One region of the Comamonas sp. NyZ500 genome, then DNA from elsewhere that is predicted to be linked to it. Evidence: predicted binding sites of a transcription regulator. Region 1 holds the regulator's gene; each other region holds the start of a gene.
What was found. The regulator HrcA, encoded in region 1, represses chaperone genes, less so after heat shock. The targets are predictions, from matches to a motif close to TTAGCACTCNNNNNNNNNGAGTGCTAA.

Region 1 (5,867 bases):
ACGCGCAGTACGAAAAAGGCGGCCAGGCCGTTGATCAGGAAGAAGGCGAAGAAGAGACGCAGGCCCAGACGCATACCGGCTATCCGGGCTGGTTCAGGCTATAGCCCAGACCGCGGTGGGTGACGATGAGCTCCTGATCGGGCAAACGCTCGCGCAGTTTGGCGCGCAGGGTCTTGATATGGGTATCCACCGTGCGGTCCGTGCTCTCGCTGTCCAGCCCCCAGATTTGCTCCAGCAAGGCGTCACGGCTCAGGATGCGGCCTGCCGCGTTGACCAGACTCTGCAGCAGCTGATATTCGCGCCTTGTCAGATCCAGCGCCTTGCTGTGGATCAGGGCACGCTGCCCTTGCTCATCTATTTGAAGTGCTCTTGCAGGCTGGGCGAGTGCTGCAGGCTGAAATTGCCTGGAGCGGCGCAGCAGGGCGCGGGTGCGCGCCAGCAGTTCGCGCGGGCTGAAGGGCTTGGTCAGATAGTCGTCTGCGCCCAGCTCCAGGCCCAGAACCTTGTCCATCTCCTCGCCTCTGGCGCTGAGCACCAGCACCGGAACAATGGAGCCGGCAGAGCGCAGCTCGCGACACCAGTCCAGGCCGTTGCCATCGGGCAGGCCTACGTCCATGAGCAGCACATCAAACCCTGTCCTGCTCCATTGCTGACGCGCATCGGCGATCAGCAGACTGTGGGTGACGGCAATGCCCTCGCGTTCCAGAGCGTAGCAAATCGTTCTTGCAATGGCCGGGTCGTCTTCGAGCAGCAGCACCTGCATGGCTGACGTCTGAGGGCTGAGCATGCGGGTCAGCTGATCGGGTGGATGGCGTCCGGGGCCAGAAACTGCTGAGAGACCTGGATGAATTTGTCGCGAAAATCCAGTGAGCGGTGGCGGCGTACGGTGGGCCACTGCTTCTCGAAGTGCCTGGCGAGAGCTTCGACGAGAAAGACCGAGCGGTGCTGCCCGCCCGTGCAACCTATGCCCACGGTGACATAGCTGCGGTGGTCTCTGGCCAGCAGCGGCAGCCAGCGTTCGAGGAACTGCTGTATATCCAGCTGCATCTGCTGCACCTCGGGCAAGGCGCCCAGATAGTCGGCAACCGGCTTGTCCAGGCCCGTCAAGGCACGCAGTTCCTTGTCGTAGAAGGGATTGGGCAGCATGCGCACATCAAACACATAGTCAGAGTCTGTGGGCATGCTGTGCTTGAACCCAAAGGACTGGAACATCAGCGTCATCTGCCCTGTGGGTGCTTCGATGATCTGCTTGATATAGCTTTGCAGCTGCGCCGACTTGAGGTCGCCGGTGTCGATGACGATGGAGCGGTCGCGCAGCAGGCCCAGCAGCTCGCGTTCCTTTTCGATATCGAGCTCCAGTGCCTGGCGCTCGTTCGTCAGGGAGCCGGGGGACAGAGGGTGGCGCCTGCGGGTTTCCGAAAAGCGCCTGATCAGGGTGCTGCTGTCGGCATCGAGAAAAATCATGCGTGGCATCAGCCCCTGCTTTTTGAGGCGATGCAGCTGATCAGGCAGCTGAGGTAGGCCCTTGGCGCTGCGTGCATCCATGGCAATGGCCACTTTCTCGTCCTGATGGTTGAGCTTGAGCTCCACAAAGGACTGCAGCAGTTCCGGGGGCAGGTTGTCGACGCAGTAGTAGCCAGCATCCTCCAGCGCATGCAGCGCAACGGATTTGCCCGATCCGGACATGCCGCTGATCAGAACAATCTCCATGGACATGATTTCAAACTCCTCTGACTTTGCCGCTTTTGCGTGCTGTAGTGCTGGCCTTGGCACTTCGGGCCTGGGTGCCCGATGGACGCTGGGCGCTGTTTGCGGCCTGCTTTGCAGGCAATCTTGCCATGGCCAGCATTTCTCTGGCATGGGCCATGGTTGCTTCGGACAGGTGCTCGCCGCCCAGCATGCGGGCCATTTCCATCTCGCGCTCCTCGCCAGTCAGCGGATCCACGCTGCTGATGGTGGTGTTGGACTTGGGGCGCTTGGTCACCCGGTAGTGCTGGTCTGCGTAGGCAGCGACCTGGGGCAGGTGAGTGACGGCCAGCACCTGGCGTGAATCGCCGAGCGAGTGCATGAGGCGGCCCACGGTTTCGGCCACGGCTCCGCCCACGCCGGAGTCCACCTCGTCAAAGATCAGGGTCCCGGCCTGGCCCAGCTCGCTGGTGGTCACGGCAATGGCCAGCGAGATGCGCGACAACTCGCCGCCCGATGCCACCTTGGCAACGGGTTTGGGCGTGGCGCCGGTATGGCCGGCCACGAGAAAGGTGATGCTGTCCGTGCCCGCAGGGCTGGCGGCATCGGCATGCTCCAGCTGTACTTCGAAACGGCCGCCCTTCATGCCCAGACTCTGCATGGACTGGGTGATGGCGCGTGACAGGCGCGGCGCAGCCAGGCTGCGCTGCTGCGAAATCTTGCGCGCCTCGGCCTGATATCTGAGCTGGGCAGCCTGCTCTTTGGCGCGCAGCCCCTCCACATCGACGGCAGCATCCAGCTGGTGCAGCTCCTGTTTCCAGCCTTCGAGCAGGGCGGGCAAGTCCTCGGGTGTGCGCTTGTAGCGGCGCGCCAGCTGCATCCACAGCGACAGGCGTTCATCGAGATCGGCCAGCAGCTCGGGATCCAGATCGGCGCGGCGCAGATAGGCCTGCAGCGAGTGACGGGCATCGTGCAACTGGGCCACACAGGAGCCCAGTACGTCGGCAATGCTCTGAAACTCAGGCTCAAGATGCTCCTGGTCCTGCAGCAGGTGGTGGGCCCTGCCCAATGGGGTGGCTGCTCCCGAATCGTCATCCTCCAGCAGTTGCAGGCAGGACTGGGCCGAGTCCATCAAGGTCTGCGCGTGTGACAGGCGTGTGTGCTGGGCATTGAGCTCATCCCACTCTTCGGCGCGCGGCGACAGCTTGTCCAGCTCGGAAATCTGCCATTGCAGGCGCTCCCGTTCGCGTTGCAGATTGTCCTGGGCCGATAGCGCCTGCTCCAGTGCCTGATGGTTCTGGCGCCAGTCCAGCCAAAGCGATTTGAGCTGGGCCGTTTCAATGCCTCCGTAGGTATCCAGCATGGCGCGTGCTGCATCCGGGCGGGTCAGGCTTTGCCAGGCATGCTGGCCGTGAATGTCGATCAGCTGATCGCCCAGATGGCGCAGTTGCGTGGCCGTGGCGGGAGAGCCGTTGATCCAGGCGCGGCTGCGGCCCAGACTGTCGATGACGCGGCGCAGCAGCAAATCCTGCTCCTGCGCAAAACCCGACTCTTCCAGCCATTCATGAAGATGGGGCGGGCAATCGAACTCTGCGCAAATATCGGCCTGAGGGCAGCCTTCGCGCACTACCTGTGCATCGGCTCGTGCGCCCAGCACCAGTTGCAGAGCGTCGAGCATGATGGATTTGCCGGCCCCGGTTTCGCCGGTAAGCACCGTGAAGCCGGTCTGCCAGTCCAGATCGAGTGACTGGACAATCACAAAGTCCCGCAGGACGATGCGCTTCAAGGCCATGGTCAGACGCCTCCCTCGTTCCAGCCCAGTTTTTTGCGCAGGGTGTCGAAGTAATTCCAGCCCTTGGGGTGCAGAAAGTGCACGCTGTGATCGGCGCGCGTCACCAGAATGCGGTCGCCATGCTGCAGCGATTTCAGTGACTGCATGTCGAAGTTCGCGCTGGCGTCGCCTCGGCCGCCCACCACCTCGATAGTCACTTCCTGAGCGTCGGAGAGCACGATGGGGCGGTTGGAGAGGTTGTGCGGCGCGATGGGCACCATCACCCAGGCCGGAATCGAAGGGTGCAGCATGGGGCCGCCGGCCGAGAGCGCGTAGGCGGTGGAGCCCGTGGGGGTGGCCACGATCAAGCCGTCCGCGCGCTGGTTGGAGACAAAGCTGCCGCCGACCTCGATGCGCAGCTCCACCATGCCCGAGGTCGAGCCACGGTTGACCACCACATCATTCATGGCCTGGGCTTCAAACACGCACTGGCCGTCGCGCATGACGCGAGCATTCATCAGGGTGCGTTCGTCTTCCTCGTACTCGCCCTGCAGTATGGGCGTGATGGAGGCTTCGAATTCATCCAGGGCGATATCGGTGACAAACCCCAGGCGGCCCTGGTTGATGCCGACCAGCGGCGTGCCATAGCGCGCCAGATGGCGGCACACGCCCAGCATGGTGCCGTCGCCGCCCACCACCAGGCCGAGGTCGCAATGCCTGCCCAGACCGTCAACGTCCATGCTCGGGTAATCGGGCAGGCCCGCATAGATGGCGGACTGGGTATCCAGAATCACCTCACAACCCAGGCTGCGCACGTAACCGGCAATCCGTTGCAGCGCTTCGCTGGCTGCATCGGACGGAACGCCTGCTGCGGGTGTGTGGTACTTGCCGATCAGGGCAATATGGTGGAACGTGGATGTCATCTGGGAAATTACATCATTAAAATGAAATCATGCTCGACGAACGTGCCAAGTTATTGCTCAAAGCGCTGATCGAGCGTTACATCGCTGACGGTCAACCAGTCGGCTCGCGCACTCTTTCACGTGCATCCGGGCTTGAATTGTCGCCTGCCACCATACGCAATGTGATGGCCGACCTGGAAGAGATGGGTCTGATCATCAGCCCTCACACATCGGCAGGCCGCGTGCCGACAGCCAGGGGATACCGCCTGTTTGTCGACACCATGCTGACTGTGGACCGCTGCGATCTTGTAACGCCCGGCCTGATGCCTGAACAGCCGCAGAAGGTAATTGCCAATGCGGCCAATCTGCTGTCCAACCTCTCCCAGTTCGTGGGTGTGGTCATGGTGCCGCGTCGCAGCTCCGTCTTCAAGCATATCGAGTTCGTGCGCCTGTCGGAGCGGCGCTTTCTGGTCATCATCGTCTCGCCCGAAGGCGATGTGCAAAACCGCGTGATCTTCACGGATGTGGATTACGAGTCCTCGCAACTGATAGAAGCCTCGAATTTCCTCAATCACCATTACGCCGGTTTGACAATGGAGGAGGTGCGCACGCGGCTGCAGACCGAGGTGGAGCAATTGCGGGGCCAGGTTGCCAGCCTCATGCAGGCAGCGGTGAATGTAGGCACTGAGGTCATGAGTAACCATGATCGCGAGGATGTGGTGATCGCCGGCGAGCGCAATCTGCTGTCCGTGAGCGATTTTTCCAGCGATATGGGCAATCTGCGCCGCGCTTTCGACCTGTTCGAGCAGAAAACGCAAATCCTTAGGTTGCTGGATTTCTCCAATCAGGCTGATGGCGTACGCATTTACATCGGCGGCGAGAGCCAGACCGTGCCGTTTGAAGATTTGTCTGTAGTGAGTGCTCCCTATGAGCTCGACGGCAAGGTGGTTGGCACCTTGGGGGTGATCGGCCCCACGCGCATGCACTACGACAAGATGATCCAGATTGTCGATATCACATCCAAACTGGTGAGCAATGCTCTGAGTCACAAGCGTTAGGCCCTACAATGGCGAAGTTTTTCTGGTGGCAGCCACGGCTGTTGTCAGTGTTGGGGCGTTAGCTCAGTTGGTTAGAGCAGAGGACTCATAATCCTTTGGTCGTCGGTTCAAGTCCGCCACGCCCTACCAATAATTTCAACGGGTTACGAGAAATCGTAGCCCGTTTTTCTTTTGGGCTGTCAACGAAGTGTCAACAGGAGCGCGTCCTCCTGTCTTGCTTGAGGTCATGTTTTCTTGCAGCTTTGCCTCTTGGTACCATCTTCCCTAGGAGGGGGTATGGCTAGGTCAAAAGACAATTTGCTTGTGCTCATCGATGGAGACTTGATTGGGGCGAACTTGGTTACAGCTTCAATTCCTGCTGACTCTGCCGGGCCTGCGCATAAAAAACACTACTATGCGCTTTCGAATGGTCAGCGCATGTGTTATGGGTGGACAAAGGCGGAAGCATGC
Region 2 (5,867 bases), on a different contig from region 1:
AGTAATCGGTGAAGCGGTTGGTCCAGCGCCCCCACCACATGCGCACATGGGTGTGGTTGTGATGAATCACGCCGACTCCCAATGTCAGAAACAGCTCGATGCTGTAGAGAATGAAGCTGAAGCCATGCCTCCACTGCCACCACACGAGCAGCGGCAGCAGAATCATGTAGAAGACGGATTGCCAGTCCCGCCAGTGACGCAGGACTGGATACCGGCGCTGACCTGGGTGCCTGCTCATTCAGTGACTGGAGCTTTTGGGGGTGTTGTCTGCGACCCGCGTGCGCATGAGCTGGTCCATGAAGGCCAGCGCAAAGCCATAGTTGCCTGCCGGGCGCGCGTGGTGCAGATGGTGACGGCGGCTGGCGGCCAGTGGATGGGTATCTGAGACTGAGGGGAAAAAATCGTAGTTGGAGTGGCCGATCAGATTCAGGATCAGACTCAGCACCGGCACCGAGGCCAGCGACCAGAAGTAGAAGTCATGCACCAGCATGGGCAGCAAGATGATGTTGCCCAGCATCAGCGCCTCGATGGGGTGAAAGCTGTAGGTGGACCAGGGCGTGGTCACCACGGAGCGATGATGGTCGCCGTGATAGCGCACCAGGCGGCGCGTGTGCAGCAGGCGGTGGTTGATCCAGAAGTGCACATCGTTCCAGATCAGCAGCGCAAAGATCTCCACAACGATGCGTCCAGCACTGGCGGTGGGCGAGAGCTGGGCCCAGCCCAGTTGCAGCAAGCCCCAGGGGACGATCATGCCTATGCCGAAGATCAGTATGGAATGAAAGGACTGGCGCCATTCACGTTGCAACTGGTCGGGCTTGAGCGGACGTATATCCAGTGGCTTACCAATACCGGCACGGGCAAGAGATGCCGTCAGAGCGCCCATGAGCAGGCCGCCCAGAAGATAAATACCCCCGAAAAAAACCAGGCCCAATGCCATGACTTGCCAGGCATTGAGCTGCGTGAACCAGGTACCAGCGTCCATGAAGGCTCCAAAAGCGGTGGCGCTGCCCCAGATACAACAATGCGCCCGACGGCATAGCGTAAACCCATGCCTGTCGGGCGCATGATAAAGGACGCCGCAGTAGCTCTCGTTGATACCCGGAGTAGCTTCAGCGTGTGGGATGGAGGAAAACTGGCGCACGTCATCTGCGTGACTGCGAGCAAGCGCCGCCGCGCGGCGAGGCTGTCTTCCCCCTCGGGGGAAGCCGCAAAGCGGCTCAGGAGGCGTGTTTACTGCGCCGTGATGCCCTGCTCGCGAATGATGGTGCCCAGCGCCTTCACATCCTGCTGGATGCGGTTGCTCAGGCCTTCGGGCGAGCTGCCCACGGCTTGCCAGCCTTGCATGGACAGCTTCTGGCGCATCTCGGGCGTACGCACGATCTCGCTGACGGCAGCCGCCAGTTTGTCCACATGGGCCTTGGGCATGGACCTGGGCGCAGCCACGGCGTTCCAGATTTCCAGATCAAAGTTGTTGACGCCGAGCTCTTTGAGGCTGGGAAGGCCGGGAGCCAGCGGGCTGCGTGCTGCAGAGGTTACGCCAATGCCGTGCAGCTTGCCGGCCTGAATCTGTGCCATGGCCAGTGCCGGAGGGAGCATGGACAGCTTCAAATCGCCGCCCTGAATGCCGTTGAACACTTGAGGATAGCCGGTATAGGGCACGTGCACGGCCTTGATGGCCGAGCGGCTCTTGAGCAGTTCCATGCCCAGATGGCCCACGGTACCGACACCGGGCGAGCCATAGCTCCATTTGTCGCCAGCCTTGGCGGCCGCTTCCATAAAGGCCTTGCCTTGTGGGGCCGACGCAGGGGCTACCAGTACCAGCGGAGCCACGCCGATCAGGCTCACGGGCTGCAGGTCCTTGATGGGGTCATAGCGCACGGCAGGGTTGAGCATCTTGGCAATGGTCATATTGCCGTTGATCATCACGCTGAAGGTGTAGCCATCAGCCTTGGCGACATATTCGCCGGCGATATTGCCGCCGGCTCCCACGCGGTTTTCCACGATGATGGTCTGACCCAGCTTCTTCTCCAATGGCTCGGCCAATGCGCGGGCTGTCAGGTCGGGCGAGGAGCCTGCGGGGAAGCCCACGATCAGATGAAGGGGCTTGTCGGGCCAGTTGTCGGCTGCCAGGACGGCCGGAGCCATTGCTGTCGCCACCATGGCGACTCCTGCCGCAACCAGGCTGCGGCGGGACAGGTTCTTCAAGATGTGCGAAGTGCGAATAGGCATGGCAGGTCTCTTTTGAATTCTTGATAGGCGATCGGTGTGCATGAGAACATGCATCAATGCCGAAAAATAAAAAACCCGGAAATTATCCGGGTTTGAGGTTCAGCATTTCAGCCTTTTAAAGGCTTGGAGCGCAAGTTGGCGTTTACGCAAACTCGGCCAGCGCTTTTTTCATCTTTTTCATGGCGGCTACCTCAATTTGGCGAATGCGCTCGGCGCTCACACCGTATTCGGCAGCCAGCTCATGCAGCGTCATGCCGCCAGAGCCGTCGTCATTGACCTTGAGCCAGCGCTCTTCAACGATGCGGCGGCTGCGGTCATCCAGTCCCTCCAGGGCCATGACCAGACCATCGGTCGCCAGATGATCGCGCTGACGCGATTCAAGCATGGCGGTAGGCTCGTGGCTGGCATCAGCCAGGTAGGCGATGGGGCCGAAGGCCTGCTCTCCGTCGTCGCTGGGAGAAGGATCCAGCAGCACATCGCCGCCGGCCAGACGGGTTTCCATCTCGATGACTTCCTCGCGCTTGACGTTGAGCTTGGCAGCAACCGCGTCAATTTCGTTCGAGGTCAGCGTCTCGCGCAGGGCCAGCTCTTCGTCCGCCATGGCAGCATCGGACTTCAGGTCATGCTTCATCGAGCGCAGATTGAAGAACAGCTTGCGTTGGGCCTTGGTCGTGGCGACCTTGACCATGCGCCAGTTCTTCAGAATGTACTCGTGGATTTCCGCCTTGATCCAGTGCATGGCGTAGCTGACCAGACGCACGCCCTGATCGGGGTCGAATCGTTTGACAGCCTTCATCAGGCCCACATTGCCTTCCTGAATCAGGTCGCCGTGAGGCAGACCATAGCCCAGGTACTGGCGCGAGATGGAGACGACCAGACGCAGGTGGGACATCACCAGACGCCCGGCGGCGTCCAGATCATTGTGTTCTTTGAGCTTGCGAGCGTAGTCCTGCTCTTCCTCAAGGGTGAGCATTGGCATACGATTGACCGCCGAGATATAGGCATCCAGGTTGCCCAGCGGAGGTACCAGCGCCCAGGGGTTCGCGGGCGCCAAGGCAGTAGCAATGGAGCCGGAGGCAGTTTTCATTGCAGGTTTCCTTTCTTCCATGATCTTCATATTAGCACTCCGTTAGAGAGAGTGCTAAAGACAAAGTTCCCACAGCTTTTGTTGGTTTTTGACGGTTCAGGCGGCTCGTGTCGATTTGTCGATTCTTCTTGAGTTTTGTACTTTTCTCACTGAGTTTTGTACTGCTTTGAAGCCAGAGCGACTGCATAACCATATGATTTGATTGGTGAAATTATTAATTTCACAAGTTTCTCTCATCTGGGGTTGATTATTTTTTAGGCGAATTCTTCAAAAAATCCGGAATTTATTAACATGTTAATCTGTTATTCCGTGCTCCCCTAGTTGGCCTTTGTGCAGACTCGGCTGTGCCAGGCTGCCAGCAGGCAGGAGCTGATACCCATGCAGCCTCGCACGATGCGCGTCTCATGCTGCGCCTTTCGAATTCTGCAGTTTTTGCCGTTAAGGATTAGGTGGTTTTTTGAGGGCTACCAAGTCGTAGAACCGGTGTTGAACAAGTTAGTTGCCCATGCGTTTGCAACGACGCTTGTCGCGCATAACTAGCTAGATCTCAGTCACGTTGAGCTGTAGTAGCCGCAGACTAGATGTCGGCTACGGTTCAATGCGTGTACCGGCAACATTGCTCTTCTGTAGCAAATGCTCGCTATCAGTGAGCCGACAGCCTCGATCATTGATTGACTGAGAAGATGAGCGACATTGGCTACCGCGCTCGCTCCCTGACAGGCTCACATTTCGGCTAGAGGCAGTCGGCCAGCCCTTTTTTGCAGTTGGCGGCTTTAGGCTGTGAGCGGTCTGTCACCGAACGGCAGACTTGATGGGCAGAGCCACCAACCTGAGGTACCCGTTCGCGTCGGCCAGCACTCGACCCGTTGCTGTCGTTCGAGCCTCCACCTGCAATGTCTCCTGTGCAGCGATTGCTGCTGCTCATGGCTGCATCGTGACCTATCGGTCACCGCTCCATAGCAGCTATCCGAAGATCGATGCTGGCGAATTCTCAACGACGGGTTTCAGTTGAGTAGCGGACAGTGGATGTTAGTTGCAGGCCGATTGGTTGCTGGAAGTCTGCTGTCATTTGACACAGACATGATGTTGCGACCCAAAGCAGAAATTCACTCAAGTTATGCCGAAGGCAGTTAGCTGATCCGTACAGCGCTGAACATAGCTCGATAGTCCCTGGGGGCTAGGCCTAGTTTGGCGCGAAAGTGATGCCTAAGGACCTGGACACTGCCGAATCCAACCCGTGCAGCAATGTCCTCGACCGGCATTGCACTGCCCTCGAGAAGGCGTTGGGCTTCTGTCACCCGCTCAGCGATCAGCCATTGGCCTGGGGGTACACCTGTCGCCCTGATGAAATGGCGCAGGAAAGACCTGGGACTCATCAGCACGCTCTGCGCCATCCGATCAACTGTCCAGTCGCCTTGAAGATCCGCACGCATCTGTTCCAGCATGTCCGAGAGCCGATTGAGCCGGTCCGGCTGCACGGGGCGTTCGATGAACTGAGCTTGCCCACCGCTGCGATGGGGAGGCATCACCAAGCGCCGGGCGACGCTGTTGGCGGCTTTCACGCCGAAGTCTCCTCGCACGATATGCAGCATCAAATCTATACCCGCGGCGCTTCCCGCCGAAGTCAGAATACGGTCTTCTTCGACATAGAGCACGCTGGCATCGACTTCGATTGCGGGGTGCCGCTGGCTCAGCGTCTCGGCATAGCGCCAGTGCGTTGCTGCCCTTCGCCCGTCCAACAGGCCCGTTGCGGCCAGCACGAAGGCTCCAGAGCATATTGAGGCCAACCGGGCGCCGCGCTCCCAGGCTAGGCGCAAGCGTCGCACAAGCTTCTGTGGTACCGGTACATGTGGGCCTTTCCATCCGGGCATCACGATCAGATCCGCACGCTCTAGCAAATCGGCTTGACCATCAGCCATGACATGCAGGCCGCCATGAGCCCGCAGTAAGCCAGGCTCGACTGCCGCACTGGCAAAGCGGTACCAGCCAGGGCCCATCTCCGGACGCGCCAGACCGAAAACCTCTGCCACGATGGAGAACTCGAAGGTGCATAGGCCATCGTAGACTGGGGCCACAACCAGCGGGCCGCTGGTGGCCTCGGTGATTGGCGTAATCTTTTCGGTAGATGTCATATGCGCCAATTGTGACTCGACTGGACTCTCGGCACGATAAGCATCACTGCCACAAACACAGTCTTCTTTGTTATGACCTTCTCCAGCACCCATGTAACCGCAAGTCCCGCTGCGAAGCCGCCCATTGCCATCGCTCATTTCGCTGCTGAATTCAGTTTCGAGACCGATTGTTGGGATGTGCATGACGGGCTTCTAAAGGGCCCCGATTTCGTGCTCCTCGACGTACGCTCGCCGGCACTGTTCTCCCAGGGCCATGTGCCAGGGGCAATCAATTTGCCTCATGGGAAGATCGTCGAAAGCAAGTTGGCGGCTTGGCCAGAAGAGACCCTATTCGTCACCTACTGCGCAGGGCCCCATTGCAACGGCGCGGCACGCGGTGCCTTGCGTCTGGCAAGACTGGGGCGGCCCGTGAAAATAAT
Region 3 (5,867 bases), 180 kb from region 1:
CCCAGCGCCAGAACCTGGTGCAGGCTGTCCATCTCTATATAAGTGCCCAGCAGCCCACGGACCTCGGCATCCGGGCGGCCTCGCTGGCTGACGGCCACGACCCTGCCGCGAACGTCATAGACCATGATTTGCTGGTAGACCGTATACAGGTCGTGAATGGCGGTGAGCAGCGCACAGGCCTCGCTCACCTGATCTGGAGCCGTCTCGCCCAGGGCCTGGTCCTCGAGCAATTCGGACAGCTGCGGCGTCAAGGCCCACCAGCGGCAGTCGTTGGCACGCTCGTAGAGATTGCGATCGAGCAGATCCACCAGCAGACTGGTCAACAGGCTGTTGTCTCTCAGTGCGGTATTGAGCACCGTGCCGTAGAGCGCATCAATGGACTGGGAGAAGACCTCGTTGGTCCTTGCCCCGGTCTCGCCAATCTGCTCCAGCACGGCCTGCAGCCGCGTGTTGTCCATCTGCTTGCCTGCCGTCATGACGCGGCCGTTCCAGACCACACGGCGTATGGTGTCCGCTGCGCTGCGTATGGCGTGCAGAGGTGGACAGAAGCGACGTGCATGCGCCAGCAGGCCCTGGGCCACGGCCGCGTCCAGCCCACCCAGACCCGCTTGCGACTGAAGACCGAAGGCCAGCTCCAGCGGCGTCATGATCTGCGCCCGCCAGCCCTGGGGGCCCATATAGCCTTGATAGCCTCCCGATGCCGCCGATTGCACCAGATAGGTGCGCCCGCAGTGTACATACAGTGGATCCGCACCATCACGGTGAGCCTGCAGCTTCGCCCCCACACCAATCCAGTGCGGATCGCTGCTGGCCAGCACCAGTCCCTGATCATCGAGCAACAGGGCGATGCTGGTCTGAGCTTCGGGCGCACCGCTACCGTCTGTCCGGTCTCGGCCGCTCCAGATGCCTTGCATCTCGCCATCAAAGTCAAAACACAGGCACAGCACGCCAATAGGCTGGCGGTTGCCGGCGTGCAGCATGCGATGCGCATAGATCAGCGCGCTGCCGTGCCCCGACAGCAGGTCGGTGGCGCCGAAACTCTGCACAAAGCCCTGGCTTTGCAGAGCGCGGGCAATCAATGCATCCCGGCATGGCTGATCTGTGGCCTGACTCCTCTCGCGCGCACTCGCTCGCACCTGGCCTTCGGCATCCAGCAGCAGAATGTCCGCGTAGACCGTGTACTTGCTGCGGTAGGCACGCAGACGCTGGGTGATGGCCGCCTCATCGCCATCCGCTGCGGCCATGAACTGGCACAGCATGGCGTCGGTCGCCAGAAACCCCACGTCGGCCGTGCGCTCGTAGAGATTACGCACCAGGGTATCGATCAGATGCTGTGCCTGACTGGCCAGCCCCGCCGTCACCCCCGTCACAGCCTGCATCACCATGGACTGCACCAGGTCCTGCTCCAGACGCTCGAAGCCGCCGCGCGTGGCGGCCATCATGGGCAGCAAGGCCTGCGCTTCCTGTGGGCAGTTCATCTTGGCGGAGGACTCTATGAGCCGCCACATCAGATTCAGCTCCCTGAGCGAACTCTCGCAGCGCCCGACCTGGCGCATATGGGGAATGAAGACATCTGTCTGCAACAGGTCTTGGGCGCGCTGCGCCGGGGCAGTCATGGTTTCTGGAGGCATGTTTTGGCAGAGCAAAAGCCAGGCCTATTTGTAAAAACACGTTACACATGACTAAGAACAAACCCTGTTTCCTCGCTGATTTGTCCTGCGACCGACGGGGGAGAGGTCTTGAAAGCTCAGGAATTTGCCTTATTATTAGCACTCGATGGGGTTGAGTGCTAACAGCTTGACCCTAGATATTCCGAATGTCGGCCAGGATGGCTGGCAAGTCTTGTTTCAACTTTGTTGATGTATTTAGGAGTTGGTATGAACCTGCGTCCCCTGCACGATCGCGTGATCGTCAAGCGCCTCGAAAACGAAACCAAGACAGCCTCGGGCATCGTGCTCCCTGATGCTGCCACCGAGAAGCCTGACCAGGGCGAAGTGCTGGCTGTGGGTCCCGGCAAGCGCAATGACAAGGGCGAGCTGATCGCTCTGAACGTGAAGGTCGGCGACCGCGTTCTGTTCGGCAAGTACTCTGGCCAAACCGTGAAGATCCACGGCGACGAGCTGCTGGTGATGAAGGAAGACGACCTGTTCGCAGTCGTCGAGAAGTAATCCTTCCCGAACACATTCTCCTCTTCATGGCTGTCGGCGACTGATTGACAAGCGCTGGCAGCCCAATTGAACCTCATTCTTTAGGAGCCAAAAAATGGCAGCAAAAGACGTAGTTTTCGGCGGTGAAGCACGTGCACGCATGGTTGAAGGCGTGAACATCCTGGCTAACGCAGTCAAGGTTACCCTGGGCCCCAAGGGTCGCAACGTGGTTCTGGAGCGCTCCTTCGGCGCCCCCACCGTGACCAAGGACGGCGTGTCCGTGGCCAAGGAAATCGAACTCAAGGACAAGCTGCAGAACATGGGCGCCCAGCTCGTGAAGGAAGTGGCCTCCAAGACCAACGACATCGCTGGTGACGGCACGACCACCGCTACCGTACTGGCCCAAGCCATCGTGCGCGAAGGCTCCAAGTACGTGGCCGCCGGCCTGAACCCCATGGACCTGAAGCGCGGCATCGACAAGGCTGTCGCCGCCCTGGTGGAAGAGCTGAAGAAGCAATCCAAGGCCACCACCACTTCCAAGGAAATCGCTCAAGTGGGCACGATCTCCGCCAACTCCGACTCCGACGTGGGCGAAATCATCGCTCAAGCCATGGACAAGGTCGGCAAGGAAGGCGTGATCACCGTTGAAGAAGGCAAGAGCCTGGCCAACGAACTGGATGTCGTCGAAGGCATGCAATTCGACCGCGGCTACCTGTCGCCCTACTTCATCAACAACCCCGAAAAGCAAGCCGCGATTCTGGACAACCCCTTCGTGCTGCTGTTCGACAAGAAGATCAGCAATATCCGCGACCTGCTCCCCACGCTGGAAGCTGTGGCCAAGGCCGGCCGTCCCCTGCTGATCATTGCCGAAGACGTCGAAGGCGAAGCCCTGGCGACTCTGGTGGTGAACACCATCCGCGGCATCCTGAAGGTTGTGGCTGTGAAGGCTCCCGGCTTCGGCGACCGTCGCAAGGCCATGCTGGAAGACATCGCCATCCTGACTGGCGGCAAGGTCATCGCTGAAGAAGTGGGCCTGTCGCTGGACAAGGTGACCCTGGAAGATCTGGGCCAGGCTGCTCGCGTCGAAATCGGCAAGGAAAACACCACCATCATCGACGGTGCCGGCGCTGCTGACGAAATCGAAGCCCGCGTCAAGCAAATCCGCATCCAGATCGAAGAAGCCACTTCCGACTACGACCGTGAAAAGCTGCAAGAGCGCGTGGCCAAGCTGGCCGGCGGTGTTGCCGTGATCAAGGTTGGCGCTGCCACCGAAGTCGAAATGAAGGAAAAGAAGGCCCGCGTTGAAGACGCCCTGCACGCTACCCGCGCTGCTGTGGAAGAAGGCATCGTGGCCGGCGGTGGCGTGGCCCTGCTGCGCGCCAAGCAAGCCGTTGGCGCCCTGGCTACCGGCAATGCCGAACAAGACGCCGGCATCAAGCTGGTTCTGAAGGCCATTGAAGCACCTCTGCGCGAAATCGTGGCCAACGCCGGTGGCGAACCCTCGGTGGTCGTGAACGCCGTGCTGAACGGCTCCGGCAACTACGGCTTCAACGCTGCCAACGACACCTACGGCGACATGCTGGAAATGGGTATCCTGGATCCCACCAAGGTGACTCGCACTGCTCTGCAGAACGCTGCTTCCGTGGCTTCCCTGCTGCTGACCACCGAGTGCATGATCGCCGAAGCCCCCAAGGCTGACGCAGCTCCTGCCATGCCCGACATGGGCGGCATGGGCGGCATGGGCGGCATGGGCATGTAATTGCTCTGCTGCTGACCGGGTGGTTTGCTCCACCTGGTTTGCCCACAACAAAAAGGCCGCATTTGCGGCCTTTTTCTTTTGCGCCGAGCTTCACGAGCTGCTCCGAGCATAAAAAAGCCAGCCGATATCGGGCTGGCTTTTGTATCCAGAGATTCGCCTTAGAAACGATGACGCAGACCGATGGTGATACCGGTACGCTTTTTCGCACCATTGGAATCGAGCATCACACCCGCACCGCCCTTGGTCTTGGTGTGATCCACCGCGAAATAGGCGTCCGTGCGCTTGGAGAAGGCATAGTCAGCCACGGCAACGATAAAGTCTGCCTTGCCATTGAAGGCGCCAGTCGCCGATCCCGATTGCTTGGCATGGTAGTAATGCAGACCTGCATTGAGCTGCGGCGTGACCTGGTAGCCAAAACCGACCTTGAACATCTCACGCTTGTTGGCAAAATTTCCGGGCGCATTACCCGCGATAAAGCCACCATTGGAAGAGCCTGTCCAATATGCATTGAGCAGGGCGGCGTCAAAAATGGCACCAGCCCCCGCAGCACCGAGACTATCCTTGACCTTGTTCTGGCCGTAACCAGCCATCAGATACAGAGGCCCGGTGCGATAGGAGCCGCCCAATGTCCAGGCATCCACATCGGTGCCGGCCGGCAAGGTGGAGCGCTGGAAAGCACCGCCCACGGAAATGCCGTCGGCAGAATAGCGCAGATAGCCACCTGCGGTCTTCAATGCCAGACCACCTGGCGTCATATCAATACTGCCGCCCTTCTTGGCAAAGGTATTTCCTTCGTCAAAAGAATACTGCAACCCCGCACGAACCGGCCCGAACTCGGCAACGTACTTCAGCATATTGTTTGCACGCGCGCCCAGAGACATGCCGATTTCAGGCTTGTAGGCATCCATATAAGGCGAATATGGGAACGATGCATAGGTAGAGGTCACCAGATCAAACAGCACGTTGTATTGGCGCCCCATGGTCACCTGACCAAAACTGGTGCTGCGCAAGCCCACCCAGGACTGCGCAAAGTAAGGCTGAGCGGTGCTGGGCGTGCCCGAATCCGTCCAGAAACGATTTTCCAGGTTGGCAATAGCCGACAGGCCACCACCCAAATCTTCCTTGATATTGATCCCCCAGCGGCTCTCCGACATGCCACCACCGATCATTTTGGTCAGACCGCTTTTATTTGGCCCCTCATTAGTCGTGTGACGAATCGCTGCATCCACAATGCCATACAGTTGCACGCTGCTTTGTGCATAAGCCATTGTTCCCAGAGAACCCAGCACAGCCAAAGCCAATGTTTTTTTCACAAATGAAGATGTCATTGTGTTGCCTCTCTCTTAATTCACTAACAGTTGGTGGAAATTTCATTCTAGAAATGCTTTCTCCAGCAACGAGAGCTTTGGCACAAGCGCAACACAGGCCTTTCCCTCTGGGGACAAACCTCTCAGCAAACACCCTTTCAGGTTTAACCCCAGAAATAAAAAAGGCCTGTCTTTCGACAGGCCTTTTGGCTTTTAAGCAATTACTGGCTTATGCCAGCAATTGATTAGAAAGCGTGGCGGATACCAACTTGCACGCCGTTGCTAGCCTTGCCAACGCCAACTGCGTAGGAAGGAACGCCACCCAGGGTGAACTGAGCGTTGTCCTTGTTCTTCAGGAAGGAGTATGTGCCGTACAGAGCTGTACGCTTGGACAGGTTGTGCACATAGCCCAGGCTCAGCTGGTGAGCCTTGCCGTTACCAGCAGCTGCGTTCTTCAGATCGTACAGAGCGTATTGAGCCTTGACTTCGCCCACGCCACCGACGGGAGCGGACACACCCAGAGCGTAGCTGTTCAGCTTGGTGTTCACAGCAGCGCCCTTTTCCTTGGCTTGCAGGAACAGGCCGTTGACCTTGGCCACGCCGAAGTCATAGGAAGCGCCCAGGCCGATAGTGTCCAGCTTGTTGCCATCAACG

Region 2: a site for HrcA is predicted at 3,348-3,374, ahead of rpoH (RNA polymerase sigma factor RpoH). Genes of this name have one in related genera too.
Region 3: a site for HrcA is predicted at 1,767-1,793, ahead of groES (co-chaperone GroES). Genes of this name have one in related genera too.

The regions. Positions count from the first base shown of each region.
Region 1 is NZ_JAEIJE010000004.1:23,778-29,644, reverse strand. Features, by position in the region: gene creC (two-component system sensor histidine kinase CreC) at 1-74, opposite strand, end outside; gene JAO85_RS08010 (winged helix-turn-helix domain-containing protein) at 80-763, opposite strand; gene rapZ (RNase adapter RapZ) at 793-1,716, opposite strand; gene recN (DNA repair protein RecN) at 1,721-3,478, opposite strand; gene JAO85_RS07995 (NAD kinase) at 3,481-4,380, opposite strand; gene hrcA (heat-inducible transcriptional repressor HrcA) at 4,410-5,417, shown strand; tRNA gene JAO85_RS07985 (tRNA-Ile) at 5,470-5,546, shown strand.
Region 2 is NZ_JAEIJE010000009.1:172,313-178,179, forward strand. Features, by position in the region: gene JAO85_RS15360 (fatty acid desaturase) at 1-238, opposite strand, end outside; gene JAO85_RS15365 (sterol desaturase family protein) at 239-982, opposite strand; gene JAO85_RS15370 (tripartite tricarboxylate transporter substrate binding protein) at 1,231-2,229, opposite strand; gene rpoH (RNA polymerase sigma factor RpoH) at 2,372-3,316, opposite strand; gene ftrA (transcriptional regulator FtrA) at 4,447-5,448, opposite strand; gene JAO85_RS15385 (rhodanese-like domain-containing protein) at 5,521-5,867, shown strand, end outside.
Region 3 is NZ_JAEIJE010000004.1:206,331-212,197, forward strand. Features, by position in the region: gene JAO85_RS08860 (chemotaxis protein CheW) at 1-1,616, opposite strand, end outside; gene groES (co-chaperone GroES) at 1,878-2,168, shown strand; gene groL (chaperonin GroEL) at 2,263-3,906, shown strand; gene JAO85_RS08875 (porin) at 4,065-5,234, opposite strand; gene JAO85_RS08880 (hypothetical protein) at 5,207-5,458, shown strand; gene JAO85_RS08885 (porin) at 5,459-5,867, opposite strand, start outside.